3 regions of the Ureibacillus chungkukjangi genome follow, and region 3 is predicted to be linked to each of the others. Evidence: riboswitches for the same ligand, from Rfam matches in the RefSeq annotation. Region 3 holds a riboswitch; each other region holds the start of a gene.
What was found. A riboswitch is a leader RNA that binds a small molecule or an ion and turns the genes downstream of it on or off. The one in region 3 is predicted to bind lysine.
Positions count from the first base shown of each region.

Region 1: it holds a riboswitch for lysine, as region 3 does, so the genes downstream of both, dapA (4-hydroxy-tetrahydrodipicolinate synthase) here and LG296_RS09235 (transporter substrate-binding domain-containing protein) in region 3, are expected to answer to the same signal.
Region 2: it holds a riboswitch for lysine, as region 3 does, so the genes downstream of both, LG296_RS13120 (aspartate kinase) here and LG296_RS09235 (transporter substrate-binding domain-containing protein) in region 3, are expected to answer to the same signal.

Region 1 is NZ_CP085009.1:3,356,125-3,359,410, reverse strand. Features, by position in the region: gene LG296_RS16700 (PLP-dependent aminotransferase family protein) at 1-984, shown strand, start outside; gene dapA (4-hydroxy-tetrahydrodipicolinate synthase) at 1,143-2,027, opposite strand; lysine riboswitch at 2,228-2,408, opposite strand; gene LG296_RS16690 (alpha/beta-type small acid-soluble spore protein) at 2,702-2,908, shown strand; gene LG296_RS16685 (bifunctional 2',3'-cyclic-nucleotide 2'-phosphodiesterase/3'-nucleotidase) at 3,125-3,286, shown strand, end outside.
Region 2 is NZ_CP085009.1:2,644,636-2,647,921, reverse strand. Features, by position in the region: gene uvrC (excinuclease ABC subunit UvrC) at 1-1,562, shown strand, start outside; lysine riboswitch at 1,591-1,776, shown strand; gene LG296_RS13120 (aspartate kinase) at 1,933-3,156, shown strand; gene LG296_RS13115 (YslB family protein) at 3,276-3,286, opposite strand, start outside.
Region 3 is NZ_CP085009.1:1,864,978-1,868,263, reverse strand. Features, by position in the region: gene LG296_RS09245 (amino acid ABC transporter ATP-binding protein) at 1-136, opposite strand, end outside; gene LG296_RS09240 (amino acid ABC transporter permease) at 166-888, opposite strand; gene LG296_RS09235 (transporter substrate-binding domain-containing protein) at 1,013-1,858, opposite strand; lysine riboswitch at 1,960-2,146, opposite strand; gene LG296_RS09230 (transglutaminase family protein) at 2,258-3,106, opposite strand; gene LG296_RS09225 (alpha-E domain-containing protein) at 3,165-3,286, opposite strand, start outside.

The DNA of each region.
Region 1 (3,286 bases), 1.5 Mb from region 3:
AAACCTCTAAAAGAGGCCTATCTAAAACATATTGTTCACCCAAAAGGAATAAAGGGGACAGTTGAGAATGTAATTGTGACTACTGGTGCCTCTCAAGGAATCCATTTGTTAGCAGATGCTTTTCTTGAGCCAGGGGATGTAGTGCTAGTAGAGTCACCTACATTTTTAGGGGTATTTTCTACATTCAATAAGTACTTTGTAAAATCAGTGCCTGTTGAAATGGATGAGCATGGTTTAGTAATGGAAGATTTAGAAGCAAAGATAAAAGAACATAATCCAAAGATGATTTACACGATTCCTACTTTCCAAAATCCAACAGGTCGCACTTTACCTTTAGAGCGTCGTAAAAAAGTTGCGGAATTAGCTTCACAATTTAATGTGATTGTTTTAGAGGACGACCCTTATTGTGATCTGAGATATTCAGGAGAAGTGTTACCGGCTATTAAGACGTTCGACCAAACAGGTCACGTTGTACTGTTAAATAGCTTTGCTAAAATCATTTCTCCAGGATTACGTGTGGGGACAGTATTAGCAGAGGCAGAAATCATTCAAAAGCTAACTGTAGCAAAACAAGGTGCAGATACACATACTGCAACTTTAACGCAGGCCATTTGTGCAGAATTCCTTGAGCAAGGTCTATTACCAGACCATTTGAAAAAAATAAATGCAATGTATGCTGAAAAATTACATACAATGATTACGAGTATTGAAAAGTACTTCCCAGAAGGAACGAAATTCACAAAGCCAGAAGGTGGGCTATTTATATGGGTAGAGCTCCCAGGTGAACCGGATGTGCTCGCCTTATTTGAAAGAGCTACATCAGAATCCAAAGTCGCCTTTGTTCCAGGAATTCACTTCTGTAAAAATCCAGATGACGGTATCAAGCACCTACGCTTAAACTTCTCATCCAGTACTCCTGAAAAAATTGAAGAAGGTATTAAAAAGCTAGGGGAGTTATTTACAAAGGATTTTGAGGAAAGATAACCCAAAGAGGTTTTTAGTACTGCCAATATCAAACCAGACAAAGAAAGCATTGAGTTATTCTTTGTCTGGTTTTTGCTATATATTAAGGAAATTTTGTAGTAATCAAATTGAATTTGTCATGAAAAAACAGGATTATTAAGGATCCTGTTTAAAATATATTACATATTCACTTCTTCGAAAGAATTTAATATTGCTTGTAATGAAGCTAATTCTTCGTTGTTTAATGGAATCATTGGTAAACGTACGCCACCGACTTGAATCCCGTTAGAATTTAATGCTGCTTTTACTGAAGTTGGGTTTGGTGTTGCAAATAGAGCTTTCATGATTGGTAACAGTTTACGGTGGTCACTTGCAGCTCCAGCTAAGTTGCCATTTTGGAATTTTTGAATCATCTGTTGCATTTCATTTCCGATAATGTGTGCCGCTACAGATATTACACCAGTACCACCAATCGATAGGGTAGGTAAAGTTAAGCCGTCATCACCACTATATAAAGAAAAGTTTTCTGGTGTTTTCTCAATTATTTCAGCCATCGCATCCAGATTACCACTTGCTTCTTTAATCGCTACAATATTATGAATAGCTGATAGTCTAATTACCGTTTCAGGAGTTAAATTTACAGCACTACGGCCAGGAATATTATAAAGTACAATTGGCAAAGATGTGCTTGCAGCAATTGCTTTAAAATGCTGGTACATTCCTTCCTGTGAAGGCTTGTTGTAGTATGGTGTTACTAGCATGATGCCATCAACACCTGCATTTTCTGCTTGTTTTGTTAAAATAATTGAATCTCTCGTATTATAAGAGCCAGTGCCTGCAATAATAGGTACTCGACCGTCTACTACCTTTACTGTAAATCTAAATAGATCAAGTTTTTCTTGTTCACTTAAAGTAGGAGATTCTCCTGTTGTACCCGAGACAACTAGTCCATCACTACCATTAGCGATTAAATAGTTAATTAAGTTTTTTGTAGCATTCCAATCAATTTCACCGGACGCATCAAATGGCGTCACCATAGCAGTTAAAATTTTTCCGAAATTCATTACTTCTCCACATCCTTTTATTTTTTAGCAGAAAAGAAAGACATAAGCTTCTTTTCTCCTTTTGAGGCAACTAATGTTTTCGAAATTTCGATAACCATTAGCTTTCTAAGAAAATAGAGGGAGAAGGGCGTTAAGATAAGTAAACGCAAAAAAGCAACAACGAGGGTTCGTTGTTGCGAAGAAATAAAGTTCATTTCCTTGCGTAAGATAGCCCTCCATATAGAAATCTATATGACAGTTCTGCATTTCTTCAATAACAGAACCAGCTCGTGAGATAATGAGATTCTCAAAAGCTTCGGCAAATTCCCCTTTCCACAATCGTCTTTGGATCTCATAATCCTCTTACTGTGTACTGATGGTTTTTGCTCCTCTATCCTTACTTCAAAAGTTCTTGAAATAAGTGATTATTTAATTAATTAACATGATACGCTTTTATTAAACCAAATGCAATACATTTTGTGTAAGTTTTTAGAATTTTTAGCTTATACTACTTTCTGAATCCAATAAAATAAAGTATGTAGAAAGCAGTTTTTCATTATATAGAGTAAAGGAATCAAAGCTATTTTCTTTTTGTTATTTTAATACAAGGGAAAATGATACTATGTAGGAATGTTTAGCAACGTATTTAAGGACACCTCCTAGACCATTCTAAATTTACGAAGGAGGTGAGAGATATGGCTTCTGAAAGAAGTTCAAACAAATTACTCTTCCCGGGTGCTGAGGCAGCAATGAATCAAATGAAATTTGAAATTGCTCAAGAGTTTGGTGTAAACCTTGGACCAGAAGATGCTGCACGTGCCAATGGATCAGTTGGCGGTGAGATTACAAAACGCCTTGTTCAAATGGCGGAAGCACAATTAAAAGGACGTTCAGGTCAATAAAATTAAAATAAATCAATACAAGTGACTGAGGGCTGATACAAAAATTATTTTTTGTGTCAGCCTTTAAATTTATACATATTTAAATGGAGAATATATTAAATATATGTAAAAAAACTCCCTTTTTTCAAAAAAATATAAAAATTGCTATATTTATATTTTGTTTTTTGATAAAATTCTATTGATTTAGAATTTTGTTAATTAGGAGATGAGTTTTTAATGTGGAAGAAAGTTTCCGCCTCTGCTTTAGCCTTATCACTTGCAGTCTCAGGATTTGCAAATGTAAAGGAAGTAGACGCAGCAAAAGTTGATCAAGTAACAAGAGGAGAATACGTAAAAGCTGTAATTGATTCAATGGGAATTGAATTAGGAACAGGAAAA
Region 2 (3,286 bases), 780 kb from region 3:
TAGAGCTGAATTTAATCAAGCTGCATGACCCGAAATACAACATTATGCTGACGGATGATAAGACCTACCCATATATCAAAATTACGAATGAAAAATATCCGCGCATATTAACAACACGAAAAGTGAAAAAAGATAAGGCGAAGTATTTCGGTCCTTATCCTAATGCTGGTGCAGCAAATGAAACACGCAAGCTCCTGGATCGGTTATATCCATTAAGAAAGTGTGCACGGCTTCCAGATCGTGTTTGCTTATACTACCATCTCGGTCAGTGTTTAGCTCCCTGTGTAAAAGACATTGAGCCAAAGATTTACGATGAAATGATTGAGGAAATCTCCAGGTTTTTAAATGGCGGATTCGAGGATGTAAAAGTAGATATTGAAAAGAAGATGCTTGAAGCAGCAGAGAATTTAGAATTTGAGCGGGCAAAAGAGTTTAGAGATCAAATTACCCATATTGAGACAGTGATGCAAAAACAGAAAATGGTAACAGGAGATCTATCGAACCGTGATGTGTTTGGTTACGCTGTTGAAAAAGGTTGGATGTGTGTTCAGGTATTCTTTGTCAGACAAGGAAAGTTAATCGAACGTGATGTATCGATTTTCCCGATTTATAGAGATTCTGAAGAGGAGTTTCTTACATTTGTCGGACGATTTTATGATATTCCAGAGCACATCAAGCCTAAGGAAATTTTCATTCCTTCTCAGATTGACAAAGCCCTTCTGGAAAAGTATCTCGACGTAAAGGTAATAATTCCTAAACGTGGCTCAAAAAAGGAACTTGTCGACTTGGCCATGAAAAATGCTCAAATTGGTATCCGCGAAAAATTCCAGCTGATTGAACGTCAAGAGGAACGTACCGTTGGAGCATGTGAAGCTCTGGGAGATGCTATGGAAATCAGCCCACCCCTTCGTATTGAAGCATTCGATAACAGTCATATGCATGGGACAGATGCTGTTTCAGCCATGGTCGTTTTTGTAGATGGGAAGCCTGCGAAGAAAGAATATCGAAAATATAAATTGCGTGAAACGGCGAAGCATGATGATTATGGCGCCATGCAAGAGGTTATTAGACGCAGATATACACGAGTTCTTAAAGAAGACTTGCCATTACCTGATCTAATCATTATCGATGGTGGGAAAGGTCAGATGGAGGTCGCACGAGAGGTTATTGAGGATGAATTAGGTTTATTCATACCTATAGCAGGACTTGCAAAGGACAATAAGCATAATACGTCCCAGCTATTATATGGTGACCCTCCAGTGCCAATCGAGATGAAAAGAACAAGCGATGGCTTTTATTTACTGCAAAGAATTCAAGATGAGGTCCATCGTTTCGCTATTACATTTTTACGTCAGCAGCATCAAACCCATGCGATTCAGTCTGTATTAGACGAAATTGAAGGAGTAGGACCAAAACGGAAGCAACAGCTTCTAAAGCATTTTGGCTCTATTAAGAAAATTAAAGAGTCATCTGTAGAAGAGCTGATGAAGGCACAAATTCCAAGTGCAACAGCAACAGCCATCTATAATCACTTCCACAAAGATTCGTTGTCAACAGAATAATTGTATGATAATGTTAATTTAATAGTTATAACAAGATAGAGGTGCAAGCTGCATTAGTAGACTTTCTGGAGGATGGGCAAATCCGTTGATAGAAGTTGAAAGGGTCCCTTGCCGAAGTGATAAATCCATTGCCTAGATTTATTTGCTGGTTTTGCATTGAAGAAATGCAAGATTGTCAGAATCAAATACAGGGTTCTGGAGGGCTATCTCTGAACGTTCCGTAACGATAGGTTTGTGCTGAGACAGTTTTTCACGCTTTGTGGAAGACTGTCTTTTTTGTATTCTAAAGCGGGTAATAGTGAAATGAATTATCTGAATAGAAAAACTATTGACCTTGAAGAAAAATGCCTTTGAAAAGGAGAGTGGTTTTATGCCAAGCATTGTAGTGAAAATTGATAGTACTTCTCTTGCAACACCAGAGAAAATTGAACAAATTGCAGATAGTTTAATAGAACAAAAAAACGCTGGCAACCAAATCGTTGCAGTTGTTCCAGCACTAGAAACTTTAGAGGATAGACTGCTACCATATTCCCAAATCTTATCGGACAATCCTTCTGATAGAGAGCTCCATGCACTCAATGCTTTAAATAGCCAGGTGGCAATTAGTTTACTAGCAATTTCCTTAGAAAAGAAGGGTGCAAAAGCGAAATCTCTAAATGGATGGCAAGCCGGGATTGAAGTAACTGAGTCCAATCAAAACGTTTTGATAGATGGTATCCAACATGAGTATATACTAGAACACTTAAACAACGATGAAATTGTAGTTGTTGCGGGTTCGCAAGGAATTAATCGAAATCGTGATATTCTATCGATGGGTGAGGGAGGAACAGAAACAACAGCTGTCGCTATCGGAGCAGCAATTGATGCAGAACAAGTCGAAATCTTAACGGTTCAAGATGGAATTTACACTGCTGATTCTGCAGTGGTTAACCAAGCAAGAAAGCTAAAGCAAATCACTTATGATGAGTTGCTAGAGCTTGCAAATCTTGGCTCCTATTCAATTCACCCCCGTGCAGTGGAGCTTGCGAAAATAGTTGAAATGCCATTACTTGTACGCTCAAGTACAGGAAACCAAGAAGGTACATTGATAAAGGGAGAGATTGACATGGAGAAAAATTTAATTGTTCGTGGGGTAGCATATGAAGCAGATATAATTCGCTTAACAGTCGGTTATGATTCATATGAACAATCGTCTCTTTCTGATATCTTTACTACACTTGCAGAACATAAAATTGATGTGGATATCATTGTGCAGGCTGTAATTGATGGGGTGAAGCCAACTGTTTCTTTTTCAATTGCAAAAGAAGACTTTGCAGAGGCTTTAAAAGTATTGGAAAAGAACAAGCCTGTGCTAGGATTTAGCTTTGCCGACTTTGAGGTAGGATTAGCCAAGGTTTCAATCGTTGGTGCGGGAATGGTTTCGAATCCGGGTGTAGCTGCTCGAATGTTTGACCGATTATGTAAAGAGAAAATCCTAGTTAAAATGGTTAGTACTTCGGAAATTAAAGTTTCTGTTGTCGTACCACAGGATGAAATGGTAAGAGCTGCAAATGTATTACACGATGAGTTTAATCTAGAAGAAGCGCTAGTATAGTGACGATGTAAAAAGCCAATTCTTGTGAGAACTCATTTTACAAGAATTGGCTTTTATATTTATATAGAAGAAGTATTTATTAATAATGGGTAGAAGTTGAAAAATTAGCAATTTTTCCCTTACTGTATTT
Region 3 (3,286 bases):
ATGTTGATTTTCCGGAGCCTGAAGAACCAATTAAGCAAACAACCTCACCTTTTTTTACTGTGAAGTTTACATCTTTTAAAACTTCATGGCTGCCAAATGATTTATTTAGATGTTTAATATCAATTACTTTTTCCATCATACGATCTCCTTATGCCATTAATAAATTTACTCTTCCCTTTTAACTTGAACTTGATATGCATCTTGACCATCCATTCTTTTTTCGACAATACGTAATAGACGAGAAGCAACAAAAGTCATGATTAAGTAGATGACAACAGTAATGATAAAGGATTCTGCAAAACGGAAATTTGCACCAGCAATCGATTTTGTTGTAAAGAATAATTCCGTTACACTAATTACACTTAGTACGGCAGAGTCTTTTATATTCATAATTAATTGGTTCCCTGTTGCCGGTAGAATATTGCGGAATACCTGAGGTAAAACGACATGAATCATCGTTTGGAAATGTCCCATTCCAATAGCTGACGCAGCCTCATATTGTCCCTTATCAATCGATTCAATACCACCGCGCACATACTCAGCCATATAAGCACCCGTATTTAACCCAACAACAACGATCGCTGCAACAAAACGATCCATTTCTATTCCATAAGCATATAATCCATAGTATACGACCATTGCTTGTACAATCATTGGTGTACCACGGAAGATTTCAACATAAACTGTTAATATGAAATTAAAAATCTTTAAAATAACAGATTTAATAGATTTCTTACGAAGAGGAATCGTGTGCATTACACCGATAAATAATCCGATAAGAGCACCAATAATTGTACTAAAAACTGCAATTAATAACGTCATATATGCGCCACGTAAATAACTTGGCCAATTCTCTTTTAATATTGAGAGTATAATATCTAAACTCATAAATATCCTCCTAAATAATTTAGAAAACCTTTAACTCTACTAAACACTTACTCTAAAGATAAAATAAGTCTGGCTAAAAGATGGATACTGGCCACTAAAGTGTGACCAGTATTCACCGCTTTAACTATTGTGCTGCAGGTTGGTTTTCAATTGCTTGATCCATAATTTGTTGACGTTCTTCTTCAGAAATTGCATTTAACGTTTCATTGATTAAATCAATATTTTCATCGCCTTTTACAAGTCCGATTGCAATCGCTGTATCTGCTTCTTCTGTTTTAAAGCCTTTTTCTAACTCTACATATTTGAAATTTTGATTTGCTGTTGTAGCTGAGATTGCTTCTGGTCTTTCAGCCACATATCCATCAATTGCACCTGATTCTAGAGCAACACGCATATGTGAGAAGCTTTCCATTGCAACTTCTTTTTTAACATCCGGAATTTGATCAATTACATCATAATTTGTTGTATTTAGCTGTGAAGTGATTTTTGCTCCTGCGAAATCTTCAAGAGTTTTAGCATTTTCAAATGCTCCACCTGCTTTTGTTACAATAACAAATTGACTTGTATAATAATTATCTGAGAAATCAATTACTTCTTTACGTTTATCAGTTGGGCTCATCCCTGCAATAATTGCATCAATTACACCTGTTTGTAGTGCTGGTAGTAAACCATCCCATTCTGTTTTAACGATAACTAATTCTTTACCAAGTGCTTCTGCTACACGTTTAGCGATTTCTACGTCATAGCCACCCGCATATTCCTGGGAGCCTTCAATTTTAACCGCCCCATTTGAATCATCGTTCTGAGTCCAGTTAAACGGTGCATAGCCAGCTTCTAAACCTACTTTAAAAACATCGCTTTCTTTAGAATTTGAAGTTGATGTTGAAGTCCCTTCATCAGCTTTACCACAAGCTGCTAGTAATACAACTGCCAGCAATGTAGTCATTAAGATTTTAAGTGTTTTCGACATTTCTCTCTCTCCTTCTCTCTTTTTCGAGCTAAATAATGCAAAAAGCGACCTAAGATGAACTTAGGTCGCTAAAAATATAGCCCAAATCCTCTAACGTTCCCGACTGAGATAGCTCACCTCAGATGGTTGGGATATCCATCTGAGACAGTCCTGCAATTATTCACTGCAGACCCAGCATGAAGTAGAGAGCCTACATTCACACTTCGGCGATATTTCCTCATTTTTCATATCATGGTTTTGCTCTAAACTCCATGAAAAACTATTAAGTATCGCGCCTCTACCTCACTAGTAACGTGAGGTTTTAATATTTAATTTACTATTTGAATATTACTATACTAACAATATCATGTCAACATTCATTATTCTGAAAAATAGACTTTGTTGACCTAGTAATTATTGTTAATTTAACTTCCTTACAGTCACCTTCACATTTAAAGTATGGGCTCCACCATGATATACACCCTCAACTGGACTAACATCCTGATAATCTCTACCGACACACATAATAATATGATTATCGAGTACTTCAACATTATTGGTAGGATCAAGACCAATCCATCCAATTCCAGGTAACATTAGCTCTACCCAAGCGTGTGTTGCTGTATTCCCTACTAATTTATCATCTTCACCTACATATAGATAACCACTTATATAACGAGCAGGTATATTAAAGTGCCTTAAAACTCCTAACATAATATGGGTAAAGTCCTGACACACGCCGGCCTTTATAGCAAAAGCCTCGGCAGCTGTTGTATTTACATTAGTTGCCATCTGATCATAATTCAAATTCATGTACAGGTAGGTCATAAGATCGCAAGAAAATCGAATAGGGTTAATAGGCTCTCCAATAGTTTTTAAAATTTCTTCAAGTTGTCTTTTTTCTAGCCTCGTATAATTAGTTGTAGTGAGATATGGACGGTAGTGATCCTGAAAAAGTGGTGAATGGAAAATTTCCATCATTTCCTTAGAATATTCAATTTGATATAAATAAGGTGATCTTTGAACGCTTACAATTGATGATGAAATGATGCTTAGCTCTTCATGTTTTTCTGGTATATAAAAACTAGATGTTGAATTTTTCCATATATCGATATAATCCTTTGTCATTGAATTGGGGGAGATTTTAAGATGATAGGATAATAGGCGTTGACATTCATTATTTCTAGGCTTTAAACGAACCGTATTTAATGATTGTTCAACTGGTGTATCATATTTAAAAGTGCTAGTATGTTTAATGCGATATTTCATATTATCCTCCCTCCAAATTTTATTGGCATTTCACTTTAATATTTAATGGAATTTCCTTTCAAGGTACTAAAATTGGAGGAGTTAGGTAATACGTTTTTGAAAAGATCGGTCCAAAGCTCGTACATTGCTCTCTAATGTCCTTAACCCATTTCCTGCACTGTTCAGTTGATAATAATGTTG